2 linked regions of the Crateriforma conspicua genome follow. The protein of the gene in region 2 binds, or shares a complex with, the protein of the main gene of each other region. Links are inferred from orthologs where the notes say so. Each region holds a gene or a part of one and is shown on either strand. Other genes may lie near its edges.

What was found.
Region 1: the proteins of smc (region 2) and Mal65_RS16045 are in contact, whole or in part, in a crystal structure (PDB 3ZGX), measured with the Bacillus subtilis proteins. The link is inferred for Crateriforma conspicua from one-to-one orthologs.

What each region holds. Positions count from the first base shown.
Region 1 is NZ_CP036319.1:4,401,849-4,409,162, forward strand. What follows is about bases 1,985-4,808. They hold Mal65_RS16045 (segregation and condensation protein A), read left to right. Parts: upstream 1,985-2,860; coding sequence 2,861-3,757; downstream 3,758-4,808. Other genes in these bases: ilvN (acetolactate synthase small subunit), read right to left, coding at 2,042-2,605; Mal65_RS16050 (aminotransferase class I/II-fold pyridoxal phosphate-dependent enzyme), read right to left, coding at 3,800-4,808. In the rest of the region: Mal65_RS16030 (CRTAC1 family protein), read right to left, coding at 1-819; ilvC (ketol-acid reductoisomerase), read right to left, coding at 860-1,867; more of Mal65_RS16050, read right to left, coding at 4,809-5,086; Mal65_RS16055 (peptidylprolyl isomerase), read right to left, coding at 5,308-7,137. UniProt on the Bacillus subtilis protein: Participates in chromosomal partition during cell division. May act via the formation of a condensin-like complex containing Smc and ScpB that pull DNA away from mid-cell into both cell halves.
Region 2 is NZ_CP036319.1:3,901,948-3,910,613, reverse strand. The notes cover bases 2,516-6,691. They hold smc (chromosome segregation protein SMC), read right to left. Parts: upstream 6,340-6,691; coding sequence 2,716-6,339; downstream 2,516-2,715. Other genes in these bases: Mal65_RS14400 (hypothetical protein), read left to right, coding at 2,516-2,588. Outside these bases: Mal65_RS14410 (DUF1501 domain-containing protein), read left to right, coding at 1-784; Mal65_RS14405 (ester cyclase), read left to right, coding at 890-1,291; more of Mal65_RS14400, read left to right, coding at 1,653-2,515; Mal65_RS14390 (acyl-CoA desaturase), read left to right, coding at 6,805-7,869; Mal65_RS14385 (hypothetical protein), read left to right, coding at 8,123-8,656. UniProt on the Bacillus subtilis protein: Required for chromosome condensation and partitioning.

The sequences.
Region 1 (7,314 bases), 500 kb from region 2 along the record:
GTTGCGATACAGATAGCTGAACGTGCCGTTGAATGCCCGCGGGGGACCGTACGCCCGATTGATCCCATCGAGCGTAAAGTTCTGGGACAGATCCGAATCGCGATCCCACGCGACGTAGTTGCAAACAAACAAGTCCAAGTAGCCGTCGCGGTCGAAATCAAAGAATCCGCAACTGGTGCTCCACGCATCGTCGGCGCCGGCGACACCGGCGGCATCGGTGATTTCCACAAAGCGACCGTCGTCGTTGCGTAGCAGACGATTTTTTCCGACCGCACTGACGAACAGATCCGCGTCACCGTCGTTGTCAAAATCGGCCGTGGCCACGCCCATGCCGTACAGCTTCAACGCCGCGCCCTGGTCTTCCGAAACATCGGTGAAGTTGCCTTGACCGTCGCCTTGGAACAGACGGCAGGTCGGCGGCGGATCGGAGGGCGATTCGGACCAGGGCCAATCGTCACCGTTGACCCAGAAAAGATCCTGGTGGCCGTCGCCATTGAAATCGAGCACGGCCACACCGCTGCCCATCGTTTCGGGCAACAATTTTTCACCGGCGCGGCCGGTGTGATGCAAAAAATCGACGCCGGCGGAATCGCTGACGTCGGTCATCGTCAGCGTGGGCAGGTCGGACGCCTGTTGACGCAGTTCCGGGTTGACCGTTTCGAAGACTTGTGGCTTGGGCGGTTCCGGGGATTCCGCAAACACCAACCACATCAAACCGCCGGCGATCGCCAGCAGACCGATGATCAAGACCGACCGACGTAGGGCGACGCCGATGATGGCGTCGTCTTCGGTGTTTTCATCTCGAATCGGTTCGTTCACGGTCCACCCGTTGGGGAAAAGGCGACGGAACGACGGAAAGTCAGTCGACTTCCTTTTCGTCGATCCAGTTCATCATTCGACGCAAACCCTTGCCGACTTGTTCAACGCCGTGCTGGCGTTCACGGCGACGAGTGGCCTTGAAGAACGGAGCACCGCCACGATTCTCCAAGATCCAGTTGCGTGCGAAGGTGCCGTTTTGGATTTCCAGCAAGACCTTCTTCATCTCCGCCTTGGTTTCGTCGGTGATGATGCGAGGTCCGGTGCTGTAGTCACCGTATTCAGCAGTGTTGCTGATACTGTAACGCATGTAGCTGAGCCCGCCTTCGTACAACAGATCGACGATCAGCTTCAGTTCGTGCATGCATTCGAAGTAGGCCATTTCCGGCTGGTAACCGGCTTCGACCAGCGTATCAAAACCGGCTTTGACCAGTTCGCTGACGCCACCACACAACACCACCTGTTCACCGAACAAGTCGGTCTCGGTTTCTTCGGCGAACGTGGTTTGGATCACACCACCGCGGGTGCCGCCGATGCCTTTGGCGTAGGCCAAACCAATTTGCTTGGTTTCATCGCTGGCACCATCACCCAGGGCCAACAGGGCGGGGACACCGCCACCCTTTTCGTACTCGCTGCGGACCAAGTGTCCGGGGCCTTTGGGGGCGACCAGCATGGTGTCGATCCCGGCGGGCGGCACGATTTGGCCGAAGTGGATGTTGAAGCCGTGGCTGCACATCAAGATGTTGCCTTCGGACAAGTTATCGCGAATCGAATCACGATAGATGTCGCCTTGGACTTCATCGGGCAACAGGATGTTGATCACATCGGCCGCCTTGGTCGCATCGGCGATCGACATCGGCTTGAATCCATGCGAAACGGCCAAGTCATAATTGGCCGATCCGGGACGCTGACCGATGACAACGTCACAGCCGCTGTCTCGCAGGTTTTGTGCTTGGGCGTGACCTTGGGAACCGTATCCCAAGATGGCAATCTTCTTGCCCTTCAAATGGGACAGGTCGGCATCGTTGTCGTAATAAACCGTTGCGGCCATGTTGATCTATCGTTCGTGGGAGAAGTGGAAAACGGGCATTCAGTTGGACGATGGGCCGGACGATCGATTCGGTGTGGCACAATCGAACGTGCCGCAACGAGAAAGATAGCGATCGCACGGAAGGCAGATCGGCGACCGTGGACGCCGAATCAAACGTTGTATTTGCGGAGGATTTCAGGCGGTCGTGAAGCGACGAATCGTACCGACGTCGGACGTCGGCGGTTCTTCGGTGATGGCCGGTCCGCTGGCACCGCGGACCATGGCGACGCGACCGGTGCGGACCAGTTCGACGATTCCGTAGGGACGCATGCGTTCGATAAACGCTTGGACCTTGTTTTCCCGACCGCTGATTTCGATCATCACTTCTTCCGGACCGACATCGACGATCGCACCGCGGAAGATGTCCACCAATTCGCGGACTTCGCTGCGTTTCGGGCCGGCGGGCGCTTTGACTTTGACCAGCAACAGATCGCGTTCGACGAAATCGCGGCTGCTGATGTCTTGGACGCGGACGACCGTGACGATCTTTTCTAGCTGTTTCCGTACCTGTTCGACCACGCGATCGTCGCCGACCACGACAAATGTCATGCGTGACAATCGTCGGTCTTCGGTTTCGCCGACGGCCAGCGAATCGATGTTGTAGCCACGCGAGGCCAGCATGCCGCTGATATGGGCCAGCACGCCGGGGACGTTCTGGACCAGAGCCGATAAAACGTGACGGTGCGGAGGGTTAGACATGGTTGGGCGATGATTGGAAATGAAGGCGATATTGTGTGAAGGCGTCGAGTCGACCGGCGGCGCAAAGATCGCCGAAACGTCGCTGCCCGGCCCAGAGTCGGATTCGCCTGGAATGGACGTGCCAAAACCAAGCCGGGCATGATAATTTTGGGTCGCAGGAGTCACAAGGGCGGGAATCCGCCGGGCCGATCACAGGGTGGGCCGACAACGGAGCGGGAAACCGCCCGGCCGCAACCGAACGGACACGCCATCGACATGAATTTTCGCATCGACTTGCCCGCTTATCGTGGTCCGATCGACCTGCTGCTGTACTTGGTCCGCCGCCAGGAGGTGGCCCTGACACAGATCTCGCTGGCGAAAATCGTCCAACAGTACCTGGAATATTTGGACATCCTGAAAGCCCTGGACCTGGGGGACGTCGGGGATTTTCTGGACCTCGCGTCGACCTTGGTGGAGATGAAAAGCCATGCGGTGCTGCCAAAAATCGTCGAGGAAACCGAAGACGAAACCCTGGAGGACCCGCAGGACGAACTGATCGAACGGCTGCTGCAGTACAAGGAAATCCGCGACGCGGCCGCCGTCCTGGATGAAATGAGCCAACGGTGGCAGGAAAGGTTCGAGCGGATGTCCGACGACCTGCCCAGCCGTCGCGTGGACCCGGGCGACCAGCCGATCGTCGATCTGGAAATCTGGGATTTGGTCAGCGCGTTTGGTCGCATCATGCGGGAATCGGCCGGCCCGCCGCCGACGGAGGTCATCTATGACGACACACCGATCCACGTGTACATGCAACAGATCCACACCCAATTACGTGACCACGCAAGAATCCCGCTGATCGACTTGGTCACCGGCGGAGAACACAAATCGGCGTTGATCGGATGGTTTCTGGCCACACTGGAACTGACCCGTCACCACGGCGCGGCGGTCGAACAGGACGACTTTGGCGAAGTCTATGTGGTCCGCACCGACCACTACAGCGACGACTTGGCGGTACACGAGGTGGACAACTATTCCGCCGAAGGATTGGACAACACGAATTTGCCCAAATCCAGCCCCGCCGTGACGCCGACCAGCGGCCAAACCGCCTCCGAGCCGACGCAAAGCGGCGATGAAGCCGACCCAACGCAAAGCGGCGAAGAAACAGAATCTTGAACGATCGGCCGGCCTAACGCCGGCTTCCCGAACAAATGAAACTCAGGTGCAAGCGGGCGTTTTGCTTTGAGACAAGCATTTGCCGATCTGGCGGACGGCCTGACGCAAACGCTGTTCGTTTTCCACTAAGGACATCCGCAGATAGCCTTCACCGGCGGTGCCGAATCCGCTGCCGGGACTGACCGCGACATTGCCTTCTTCCAACAGCTTCATTGCAAAGTCCATCGTCGACATCGACGACTTCCACGGTTCGGGGACTTCCGCCCAGACGAACATGCCGGCCTTGGGTGGCGTGACGTTCCATCCCAAACGACGCAGCCCGCTGACCAAAGCATCGCGTCGGCCTTGATAGATCAGCGATTGGTTTTCCACCGTCGCCTCGGTGGCCCGCAGCGCGACGATGGCCGCGATTTGGATCGCCTGGAACATGCCGTAATCGTAGTAGCCTTTGATCGTGCCCAGGCCACGAATCATTTCCGCATTGCCCGCGCAAAAGCCGACTCGCCAGCCGGCCATGTTATAGCCCTTGCTCATCGTCGTGAATTCGACACCGACATCCTTCGCGCCCGGTGCGCTCAGGAAGCTGGGTGGCTGGTATCCGTCAAAGGCGACGTCGGCATAGGCAAAATCGTGGATGACCATCAAGCCGTACTTTTTGGCCAAGCGGACGACTTCGACGAAGAATTCCGGCTCGATGACCGCGCTGGACGGATTGTGCGGATAGTTGACGATCAGCACCTTGGGCACCGGCGTCATGTTTTCGCAGGTGTAAGCAACGTTGCTTAGAAATTTCTCGCTATCGGCGACGTCCAACGCCACGACATTGCCCGAAGCCAAGATGACGCCGTACATGTGCACCGGAAAATAGGGCGACGGAATGATCGCGGTGTCCCCGGGGCCCATCAGCGCCAGACACATGTGTGAAAAGCCCTCCTTGGACCCCAAACAAGCGATCACCTCATGTTCCGGATCCAGCCGAACGCCGTACTTGCGATGGTATTTTCCGGCCACCTCGCGGCGCAGATTGGCAATCCCGTTGGACTTGCTGTATCCGTGGTTACCCGGATCGGCGGCGGCATCGGCCAGCTTTTGAATCACGACCGGATCGGGCGGATCGGACGGGTTGCCCATGCCCAGGTCGATGACGTCATCGCCGGCACGTCGTTTTTGGTACAGCGAATTGTTGATTCGCCCAAACATGTAGGGCGGCAACCGGTGCACTCGCGAAGCAAAGCTGACCTCGAACGGGTGTGGCGGCGGATCGGTAGTCGGCGGTTCGATCGCCGGTGCGTCGATATTGGGTGTGTCTGGATTGAACGTATTGGACATGGCTGGGCCGCTGGAACAAGAAATTCACGACGGGCAATCGATGTCAACTTAGACACCTGATCCGGTTTCAGGGAAGCGTCCGGCCGCGCCCGGTGGCCAATTTTCGGGCCAAAAAAAAGCCGACCCCACAATCGGGTCGGCTGGGGATCGTTCGGTTCCGCTGCTGACGGTTTGGCTCGGGGCGGCCGTCAACAGCGTGGAAAAATTTGGCGTGCGGACGATCAGCGACGCGTGGTCGCCGCGGCCTTTTTGGCGACCGCAAAGAAATTTTCAATGCTGGCGTTTTCCTTCAACTCGTCAAACTTCGACGCCATCGCTTGGGCCAACTTCTTTTCCGACAGGTCGCGAACCAGTTCTTCGCGGACCGCATCGAAATCGCTGACGACCGGTTTGGTAAAACCCTGGCAACGCATGATGATGTATTTGTCACCGGTGGCCACAATGCCGCTCAATTGCCCCGGCTTCAACGAAAAGGCTTCCTTTTCGATCGCCGGCTGGCCGCCGTGTTTGCGGATCGGCGGCACCAGCCCGGCGTTGGACGCCGACGACGGTTCGATGCTGTATTGTTGGGCCAATTCGCCAAAGAACTGCGGCGTCGGGTTATCGCGGGCCATCTGCCATACCTTTTGCGCCGTCCGCTGATCGCCCAGAACGATCGCCAGGACTTCCACCTTGGGTCCGTATGCGGAATCGAATCCGCGTTTCAGTTCTTCGTCGTTCAATTGGACTTCCGATTCGACCAACTTACGCAGCGCGACGCTGGGCCAAACGGCATCGCGAACATAGATGTCCTCGGTCGTGTCTCCATCGCTTACCACCGATTGCAGCCAGCTTTGGATGTCGGCCGAACCGTCGGGCTTGGTGAACCCGAACGCGATCGCGGCACGTTCGGTTTCGGCGGTCAGGTCGGCGGCGGCAACGGTGACACCATTGCTGCGAAGGGCTTGCGTCAAAAGACGACGATTGATTTCGCCTTGCAGAACTTCTTCGCCGTGGCGACGAACCGCTTCCTCGGCAACCTGTGCAATCGTCAGCGGTTGGTTGTTGACCAGGGCGGCAACACCGGGGTGCTGTTTTTCCGCCGCCGGATCGCCGAAGACCTTTTTGACATTGGCTTCGCTTTGCAGTTGCTCGAACAAACCGGCCGCGGCGACGCGAATTTTTTCGTCGCGGATCTCGTCCGCGATTTGCTCACGAATCGCGGGGATGGCTTGGGGTGCCGGGGTGGCGGCGGGAATACGCCGGACCGCTTGCAGGATCATCCATTCGTCGCCGACCTGCAGAATATCAGTGACTCCGCCATCCTGAAGATCAAACACGGCGGTTTCGAAATCCGGCTGTCCGGTGTAGCGGCGAATCGGTGGGATCAAACCACCGACGCTGGCGCTGATTTCGTCTTCGCTGAAACTCTTGGCCAGTTCGGTAAACTTCGCCGGATCGGATTTGGCTTGGGCCAGCACTTGTTCGGCTTTCTGTCGATCCTTGGTCACGATCATCCGGCACTTGACCGCTTCGCCGTAGCGAGCCAGATACTGTTTATTGAATTCTTCTTCGGTGACTTCGATCTTGTCGGCCACCAAACGTCGCAGTGCCAACATGGGCCAGACGACGTCGTTGCTATATTCAGCGGCACTGACGTTGCGTTCTTCTTGCAGCAGCTGCAGCAGCCCGCCCATGTCCAAGCGGAACTTGGCAGCCTGACGAGCGATTTCGTCGCTGACTTCTTGCTTGGTGATTTCGATGCCACGCTGCTGACATGCTTGCAAAATCAGATAGCGATTGACCATGGCGTCGACGATGTCGCTGCCGTAGCGTCGCATCGTTTCGTCGGCCAAGACCTTCTCGGTGATCGGGTCGGCGTTGACGGTCGCCACCACTCGGCTCTTTCCACCGGCAGTCGCGGGTGCAGTCGCTGCTGCGGTCGACGCCTGTTGCGCCACGACCGGCCTGTCCCAAGCGGCGATGAAAACCATCGCGACAAAAACGGACAGCCCCAATCGTCGGACCAGTGTCACCATCCAGGGACGAAGTACGGCAAATTCCAATGGCATTCCGGTCACTCCTTTGAACCGTCTACTCGGCATGGACATGTCCAAGGGCATCCAATCGCCCTTCGATATTCCGCGTTGATTCGCCACACACATCGCCGGCACAGTGGTCGGTTGGATCGAATCCACTTCGGAACGAACGACCCAGATTTTCTCGGCAATCGCCGGAAACAACCAACT
Region 2 (8,666 bases):
CGGCGTGCGTTTGCGACCAGATGAAAATGCCGTTCTGTATCTGAAGAACCCCGCCGGCGTGGATCGAAAGGGCCGACGTCTGGCACTGGAACGTCTGCAAGAACTGCATCAGTTGCAATTGAACGCCACGTCGGATCCTGCTTTGGAGACGCGGATCGCACAATATGAAATGGCGTTTCGTATGCAGTCGTCGATACCTGAGGTGACGGATATATCAGGCGAGACCGAAGCGACGTTGAAGATGTATGGCGACGATGTCACAACGCCGGGAACGTACGCGTCAAACTGTTTACGCGCCCGACGTTTGGCCGAACAAGGCGTCCGGTTCATTCAGCTGTATCAACCCGGATGGGATCACCATGGCGGATTGCCGGGCGGCATTCGCAACCAGTGCCGGATCACCGATCAGGCGACCGCCGCGTTGATCCAGGATCTGAAACAACGGGACATGTTGAAGGACACGCTGGTCATTTGGGGCGGTGAATTCGGAAGAACCAGTTACTGCCAAGGCAAGATCGGACCAAAGAACTACGGCCGGGATCACCACCCGCGTTGCTTCAGTTTGTGGATGGCCGGTGGCGGCGCCCCTGGCGGTTACACCCACGGCGAAACCGATGAATTCAGCTATAACATCGTCAAGGACGGTGTGCACATTCACGACTTCCATGCCACCGTGCTGCGACTGCTTGGGATCGATCACGAACGCCTGACGTTCCGATACCAAGGACGTGACTTTCGTTTGACCGATGTGCACGGACATGTCGTCGACCCGTTGATCGCCTAGGATTCGCGGATCGCCTTGGGGGCACGATCGGTTGGCGTTTGTGTATCGTCTGAATGATCCATCACCGCATCGGTCAATTCGTGAAGTCGCCCGGGAGATACTTACATGACGACGCCGCAACGACTTCGTGACTACTATGCCGCCTGGTCGCGGCAAGACGTGGATGCGGTCCTGCAATTCTTTAATGATCAGTCTTCGTTCGAGGACTTGGCGTTCGCCGCCAAGTTTGACGGACTTGCTCAGATCCGGTCCTTCATCGAACTGACCTACGCCGGTTCACCGGACTTCGAAGTCCATCCGACGGAGGTCATGGTCGACGGTGATAATGCGGCGGCGTCATGGGTGATGAGCGGGACGCACCGTGGCGACTTGCCAGGATTTCCGGCAACGGGCAAACGCTTCGAGGTCCGTGCCGCGTCGATCATTCAGATGTCCGGGCCGACGATTCACCGGATCGTCGACTATTGGAACCCGGTCGAATTTCAGCGTTCGGTGGGGCTGCTCTGAAAACGCGAGCCATGCGGCGGTATCGCCGCGGACCAAGCGTCAATCTCTAACCCGGCGTGTGGTGTGTTCTCTTTCGCTTCCCGAGGGGGTAAGGGACGCGATCACGCCGTTTCAATCCCGGGTGGGTGTGAATTCCCGACGATGAGGGCGCTGTTTTTTGATGAGTGTGCCGAATATTCCGGCGTATTTTGACTAGACTGCCGAGACTTTGCCAATTGTCTGCGCACGCGGTCTCACCTGAAGCCCACGTCACGGCATCGATCTTTTTTTGGGCCACCTGGTCACCGCAGACACTGGACGACTATTTCGATTTTCTCATCCGGATCCCTCATCTGTGTTTCTCTCCGTCATCTTTCGCTGCATGCCATCGCTTGCGTGCGTGGCCTTGTTGGTTTCTTTCGCCGGTTCGGTCACTGAAGCCGCCGTTTTCGATTCCTTTGATCCTGACCGACATGTGCGGTTCGCAACCGGTGCGATCAGTGTCGGATCGGAGTTGCCGGTCAATAGCGGTTTCTTGATCGATCACAACCAGATCAGTGGTGTGGGGATCAACAGCGTGGCCCTGATCACGCCCCAGCACTATGTGACGGCGGACCATGCCGCGACAGGCGTTGCCCAGTTTCGTGGCAGTGACGGAATCGTGCGACAGTACGCCAGCAATGGTTACACCACGATCGCACGAGGCGGAAACAATACCGACATTCGCATCTACACCTTGGCAGACCCGATCCCGACGGCGCATGGCGTCAAACCGCTCAGCATCGCGACCGCGCCATTCGCACCCGATTGGATGGGGCGAGATTTGTACGTGTTTGGTAAACGCGACGTCGAAGGGACCAGCATGCAAGTCGCGGGGATGAACGATGCCGACGTGGTTGCATTCAATGTCGAACTGAACACGGGGCAAATTACCAATTCGATCGAATTCGCGTACGAGCGTGGCACATCAAGTGATGAAGTTGGTTTGCAAGGCGGCGATTCGGGTAGCACCACTTTGACGTGGGCGGGCGGTCAGTTGGTTCTTGCCGGACTGAACAGCGGAATCCAGACCGGCGTCAGCCCGAGTGACACATCGGGTGTTTACCGAAATTACATCACGTATGTGGGCGGCTACGTCAACGAGATCAATGACTACGTCGGACAGACCGAATATCAAGGTCAAGCGTTGTCGATCAGCACGATTTCCGTCACCGCGGTTCCCGAACCCGGAACGATGTTGGCTTGTGGCGTGATCGCAGGCGTGGGCGTGGTGCGGAACTATCGTCGCAAGAGCGTCAAACGCAAGTCGATCGCCTGACGGATTGAATGCACCCTGTGCGACCTTGCGGTAACAGCGCCGCTTTCTATTGATCGTCGCCAGTGCTTCCGCAAAACCACTGAGTGATGAAGATCATCAGCGTTCGTGTGTAACAGCGGTCCAACCGCTAAGCGGCTTCGCCTTCGCTTTCGATTTCGCCCTTTTCGTTGACGTCTTCGAAGCGGATCGACACCTGCTTGCTGACGCCGGATTCTTGCATCGTGACACCGTACAAAGTCGTCGCGGCGGTCATCGTCTTCTTGCTGTGCGTGACGACGACGAACTTGGTCTGATCCAAGAACTCATTCAACACGGTGACGAAGCGTCCGATGTTCGCTTCGTCAAACGGCGCGTCGACTTCGTCCAAAACACAAAATGGACTGGGGCGGTACTGGAAGATCGCCATCAACAGTGCGACGGCGGTCAGCGCTTTTTCGCCGCCGGACAACAGCGAGTTGCTGAAGCTGGGTTTGCCAGGCGGCGTCGCGACGATTTCTACACCGGCTTCCAACGGGTCTTCGTCTTCTTCCAAAATCAAATCGGCGTTACCACCGCCGAATGACTTGCGATACAGCTTGCGGAAGTTCTGGCGGATCGCTTCCAGCGTGTCCATGAACAAACGGCGGCTGTCCGCGTTGATGCGACCGATGATCCGCTGCAGCGAATCCTTGGCGGCGGTCAGGTCTTGGTATTGATCGTGCAGTTCGTCGTATCGCGTCTGCAGCTCTTCCAATTCCTCCAACGCTTCCAAATTGACCGAACCGGTCTTCTGCAACTGGTTTCGCAACTGGCTGATTTCGCGATCCACCGCTTCGCGGTCTTCCGGCGGTTGCAAGTCTTCGGGCGGTTCGGTGCCGCGCAGGTCGATCTCGTAATCCTCCAGCAAGCGGTCGGCCAGCGTGTCGCGACGCAGCCGAGCGTTATCCCGCGCGGACTGGATGGAATGGACGCGACCACCCGCCTGGGCAGCTTCCTTGATCGCCGCATCGCTTGCCTTTTGTGCGGCTTTCGTGGTCGTGCGAACTTCGTCAGCGGCTTGTGCCAGTTGACGGATTTCCGCTTGTTTTTCTTGTGACTGCCAATGCAGCATCGCCAGGCGGCTGTCGGCGTCCAACAATCGCGCGTTGGCTTCGTCGATTCGTTTTTGCGTGGCGTTTGCCTGGTCGCGGACTTCTTGAACCGCCGCTTCGCGTTGATCTTGATCGCGGTGTTGTTGTTGGATCGTCGCTTGCAGGGCTTCGTGTTTCTGTTCGGCCCGTGCAACGTCGACCGAGACGGCCATCACGTGCTTGGTCGCATCTTGGAATGCGGTTTCGGCACCGCAAAGAGCCTCGTCCAGTTCGGCACCCTGCAGTTCCAACGTCTCGATACTGTGGCGTCCCTGTTCGATCTCCGATGCAATGCGTTGTAATTCGCTTTGGACTGCCGTCAGTTCACCTGCGGTGTCTTCGTGCAGTTGTTCGGTCTGGCGGAGTTCACGCTGTTGGTGGTTCAGATTTTCTTCGGCGTGACGCGATTCGGCTTTGGCGGCGGCCCGAGCGGTGACGTCGCCGCGATGGGCTTGTTCCAACCGACCAAGTTCGGCGGCCAATTCATCGACGACTTTGTCCAAGCGATCCGCTTCGGCGACCTCCTCGTTCAATTGAAATTGATAGTGGTCACGTTCACGTGCGGCCGCGTCCAATTCGCTGCGACGGCTGACCAGCCCTGTGTCGGTACCGCCGGGGCCGACGACGATGGTGCCGTCGGATTCCAAGAGTTCGCCTGTGGTGGCGACGAAACGCAGCCCCGCACCGCTTAGCTTTCGCAGATTGAACGCCGTCGCCAGGCTATCGACGATCCACGTGTTGCTTAACAGGTGTCGTGCCAGTGGTTCGTCTTCTTCGTCACACTGCAGCATGCGATCGGCGCGGCCGACGACGCCTTTGATACCGTCAAGGCGGATGCGATCGCCCGGTCGCCGGGTGGGCAATTCATCGATCCGGATCAGTCCGACTCGACTGTTGACTTCGACCTCTTTGTTCAAAATCGCCTGTTGCGTCAGATCGCCGGTGACGACCAAGTACTGGCTTCGCTGGCCCAGGGCGGCATCGATCAGCGGCGCGACGTTGACATCGACGCGAAAACAATCGGCGACCATCCCGCGAACCGTGCCGGCCCACTTGTGCCGTGTGGCATCGTTTCTTTGCGCCGACAGTTCGCGCAGCCGATCCAGAATCGCGCGGACGCCGCCGGAGACGCCTTCTTGACGTTTCTGCAGATCTTGCAATACGTCCAGCCGCTGACAAACGCCTTCTAAGCGGCCGCGCAGCGCGGCAACCTCATCACGTCGACGACGTGCGTTGCGGCGATTGTCTTGCAGCTTGGCGTCGGCCAATTCGATCTGCTTGGCACTTTCGGCGATCGACTGGTCCAGTTGCGCGACATGTTCCGCTTTGGCCTTGGCATCCTGGCGTGCCAGTTCGACGGCTTCACGCGACTCGGTCCGGCGTTGTTCCAGCGACTGTAGTGCACGTTCTTGTTCGGTGCTTTTCTGTGTCAGCCGTTGTCGGTCGGCTTCCAAATCGGCGACGCGGCGAACCTGGACCAGGTGTTCGCGTTGGTTTTCAGTCCGCTTGGTTTGGACGTCAGCGACCTCGGCGCCGATCTCGTCACGCTGCTTTTCCGCTTCTTGATGCCTTTGGGTCGCGCGGTCCAGTTCCGCCTGGTATTCGGCCAAGCGTTGGCCTGCGGAGCGTAATTGTGCGGCGGCCGATCCGGCTTGAGACTGTAACAAACGAATGCGCCGGAGCGATGAAGCCTGAGCCTTTCGCAGGTCTTCGACGGTGGATCGATCGGCGGCGGATCGGCCTTCCAATTCCGCGATCTGCCCCAGCCACGCGCCGCGCTGTTCTTCCGCTTGGCGAGCCACATCGGCGATCGATTGCAATTCCAGTTCGGCCGCTTGGCGTTGTTGTTGCAGTTCCTGTTGTTGGATTTCCAGCTGTTCTTGTTGCTTGATCGCTTCGGCCAGTTCGATTTCGGCCGTTTCAAATTGCTGGGTCAGTTCCTGCCAGTCGGTCCACGCGACTTGGGTGCGAAGTTCACGCAGGCGTTCGGTCGCCTGGCGATACTTTTCCGCGCGAGACGCTTGGCCCTTCAAGCTTTTCAATCGCGACGCCACTTCGTCGACGATGTCGCCCAGACGCGTCAGGTTTTGCTGGATGCGGCCCAGGCGTCGTTCGGCCTCCGTTTTCTTTGCCTTGAAGCGACTGATGCCGGCCGCTTCTTCGAAAATCGCGCGGCGTTCTTTGGCGTTGGCCTGAAGCATCCGGTCGACTTTGCCCTGTTCGATCAGGCTGTAAGCGTCGATACCGATGCCGGTCCCGCGGATCAGATCGCGGACATCCTTCAGACGAACCGCCTGTTTGTTGATCAGGTATTCGCCTTCGCCGCTGCGATACACACGCCGGGTGACGTGGACTTCCGGGGCATCGACCGGCAGGTTTCCCGAGGAGTTGTCGAAGATGATCGTCGCTTCGGCGGCGCCCGAGGGGCCGCGGGTTTGCGAGCCCTTGAAGATCACGTCGGCCATTTCCTTGCCGCGCAGACTCTTCGGACTCTGGCTGCCCAAGACCCACTTCATCGCGTCGACGATGTTCGATTTGCCGGACCCGTTGGGGCCGACGACGACGGTGATGCCGTCGGGAAAGTCGAACCGAGTCCGATCGGCGAAGCTCTTGAATCCGGACAGTTCGAGCGCTTTCAGCATGCCAGGATCTGTCGACGGCTTCGGAAAAAGGCGGAAAAACGGGGATGATGCGGACCGGTTTAGGTTAGATCAAACGTGCGATCGGGCCTAGGGCGACTGGTCCGCCGTACCCGCACAGGCGTTGATTTGGCCGGCGGATCAAACCGCATCATCGCTACAACCCCTACGGTCCACCGCGGATGCAGCCGATCTGGGATCGGGCGAGCCGGCAATTCCCGGCACCCCTCTGCGGGGCACGGTACGGAACGCTGCGATGGGCGGTCGGAACAGGCAAAGTTGGCGGATTGGCCCGGACACCTGAACAGATTTTACACGGCCGTTACACGCGGCGTCGGGTCTGTGACAGGGCTGTTTCAATCGATTGCTAAGATTCGTCTCAAGCGGCGGTCGGCGTTGATCGAGACAGCGCATTTCGAAGCATCCGGCCGCTGGTTCACCACGGACTTTTTCCAGGATACAGACTGCATGTCGACCGTCATTGATTCGCCCACCCGAGAATCGGATCCGACGAAGGCCGATTCGCCTAAGTCGCCCAGCCTTGACCAGCATCCCAACCACGGGGATGCCAAAACCGGCGATGTGGCGATTCCACAGATGGAAACCGACGCGACCGGCATGGCGAAGCCGGATCATGGCAAGCCGACCGCCCAGGAACGGAGACGTCGTGACAATTTGAGCCTGTACGCCCTGGGTTGGCTGGGGCTGGCCCACATCGGATGCCTGTTCGCACCAATGACGTTCACCTGGGCCGGGTTGTTCACCCTGATCGGACTGCACTGGCTGACCGGCAGCCTGGGCATCTGCTTGGGCTATCACCGACTGCTGACGCACACCGGCATGAAGACGCACAACTGGGTGCGGTACCTGTTCGGCGGAATCGGATCGCTGGCCGGCGAAGGTAGCCCGTTGGATTGGGTGGCCGATCACCGCAAACACCACGCCCACAGCGACCAAGAAGGCGATCCGCACTCGCCCCACGACGGCGGATGGTGGAGCCACGTGTTCTGGTTGGCCTTTCACACCCATGACGGCGACCGCAAAGACTACTTGAACCACTGGGTCCCGGATCTGATGCGAGATCGCGGGATGCGGATCTTGGACAAGATGTTCTTGCCGATGAACTTGGCGCTGGGTGCCGGATTGTTCGGCATTGGTTACGCCTTTGGCGGCCTTTCGCTGGCCACGTCACTGTTCATTTGGGGATTCTGTCTGCGGCTGGTTTTGGTTTTGCACGCGACTTGGTTGGTCAACAGTGCCTCGCACATCTGGGGTTACAAGAACTACGAAACCGCCGATGACAGCCGCAACAACTGGATCGTGGCGATCTTTGCGTACGGCGAAGGCTGGCACAATAATCACCATGCTTACCCGCGAATGGCCAAGCACGGGCACAAGTGGTGGGAATTCGACATGACGTGGATGATGATCGTGCTGTTGAAGAAACTGGGCCTGGTTTGGGACGTGGTCGATTACAAGAACGCGGCCGAAAAACGGGCCCGGGCGGCGGCCCAAGCCGACAAAGCCGCCTGAGGCCACCTTTGGGGGACGGCCGTTTGTGCCGGATTCCGCGTCACTGAGGTGGTGCTTGTGGCGTTGGTTTCGCTGCAATTCCCGCGGCCAAAGAACGGCCGGTTGGCGTGGTGACGCGGCGCCCCGGGCGGCTAGACTAGAGCGGGGCCGATACGACGTCGGCCGCAGGAGCGTCGGTCCAGGCGAATGCGCTGCACGCGTGCGAAGCGGCGATTGACCTGTGACCACGATTTTCACTTGGCGGTAGGAATCAATGGCACAACTGACGATCTTTTTGGGCGTGCTGCTGTGCATCCAAACGGTGTTCGCGTTGTTCATCAATTCGGCGAAGTATCCCGCTGAATTCATCCCGATGATTGTCGGAATCCCTGTCTTGTTCGTCGGCGTCGTTTCGCTGAACCCACACCGCCGACGACGGATGGGATGGTTCTTGTTGTGCCTGGCGACCGTCGGTTTGCTGTTCAGCAGCGGTTTGTCGCTGCGTTGGTTCGGGCACGCGGCCGATCATCCCGGCGGCGTGATTGCCGTTCGGTTGGCCGGTGCGATGGGCGCTTCTTGCTTGGCGTTGGTATTCATCAGCCTGATGATGTTGCGACGACGGGCCGGTGGAAACGGTGGCGGCGTCTCGCGCTTGGCCGATGTATCACTGAGCAATGCGATCCAACCGCACGGCGACGACCAGGCAAGTTCGGAATGCCAATCGGAAAAGGCCGACGTTCGTCCCTTGTCCAGCCATGTGGCGCTGCCCGCGGACCGCGCAGAAGTCGGTGTGACCGAATCGGTTTGACCGCGTTTCG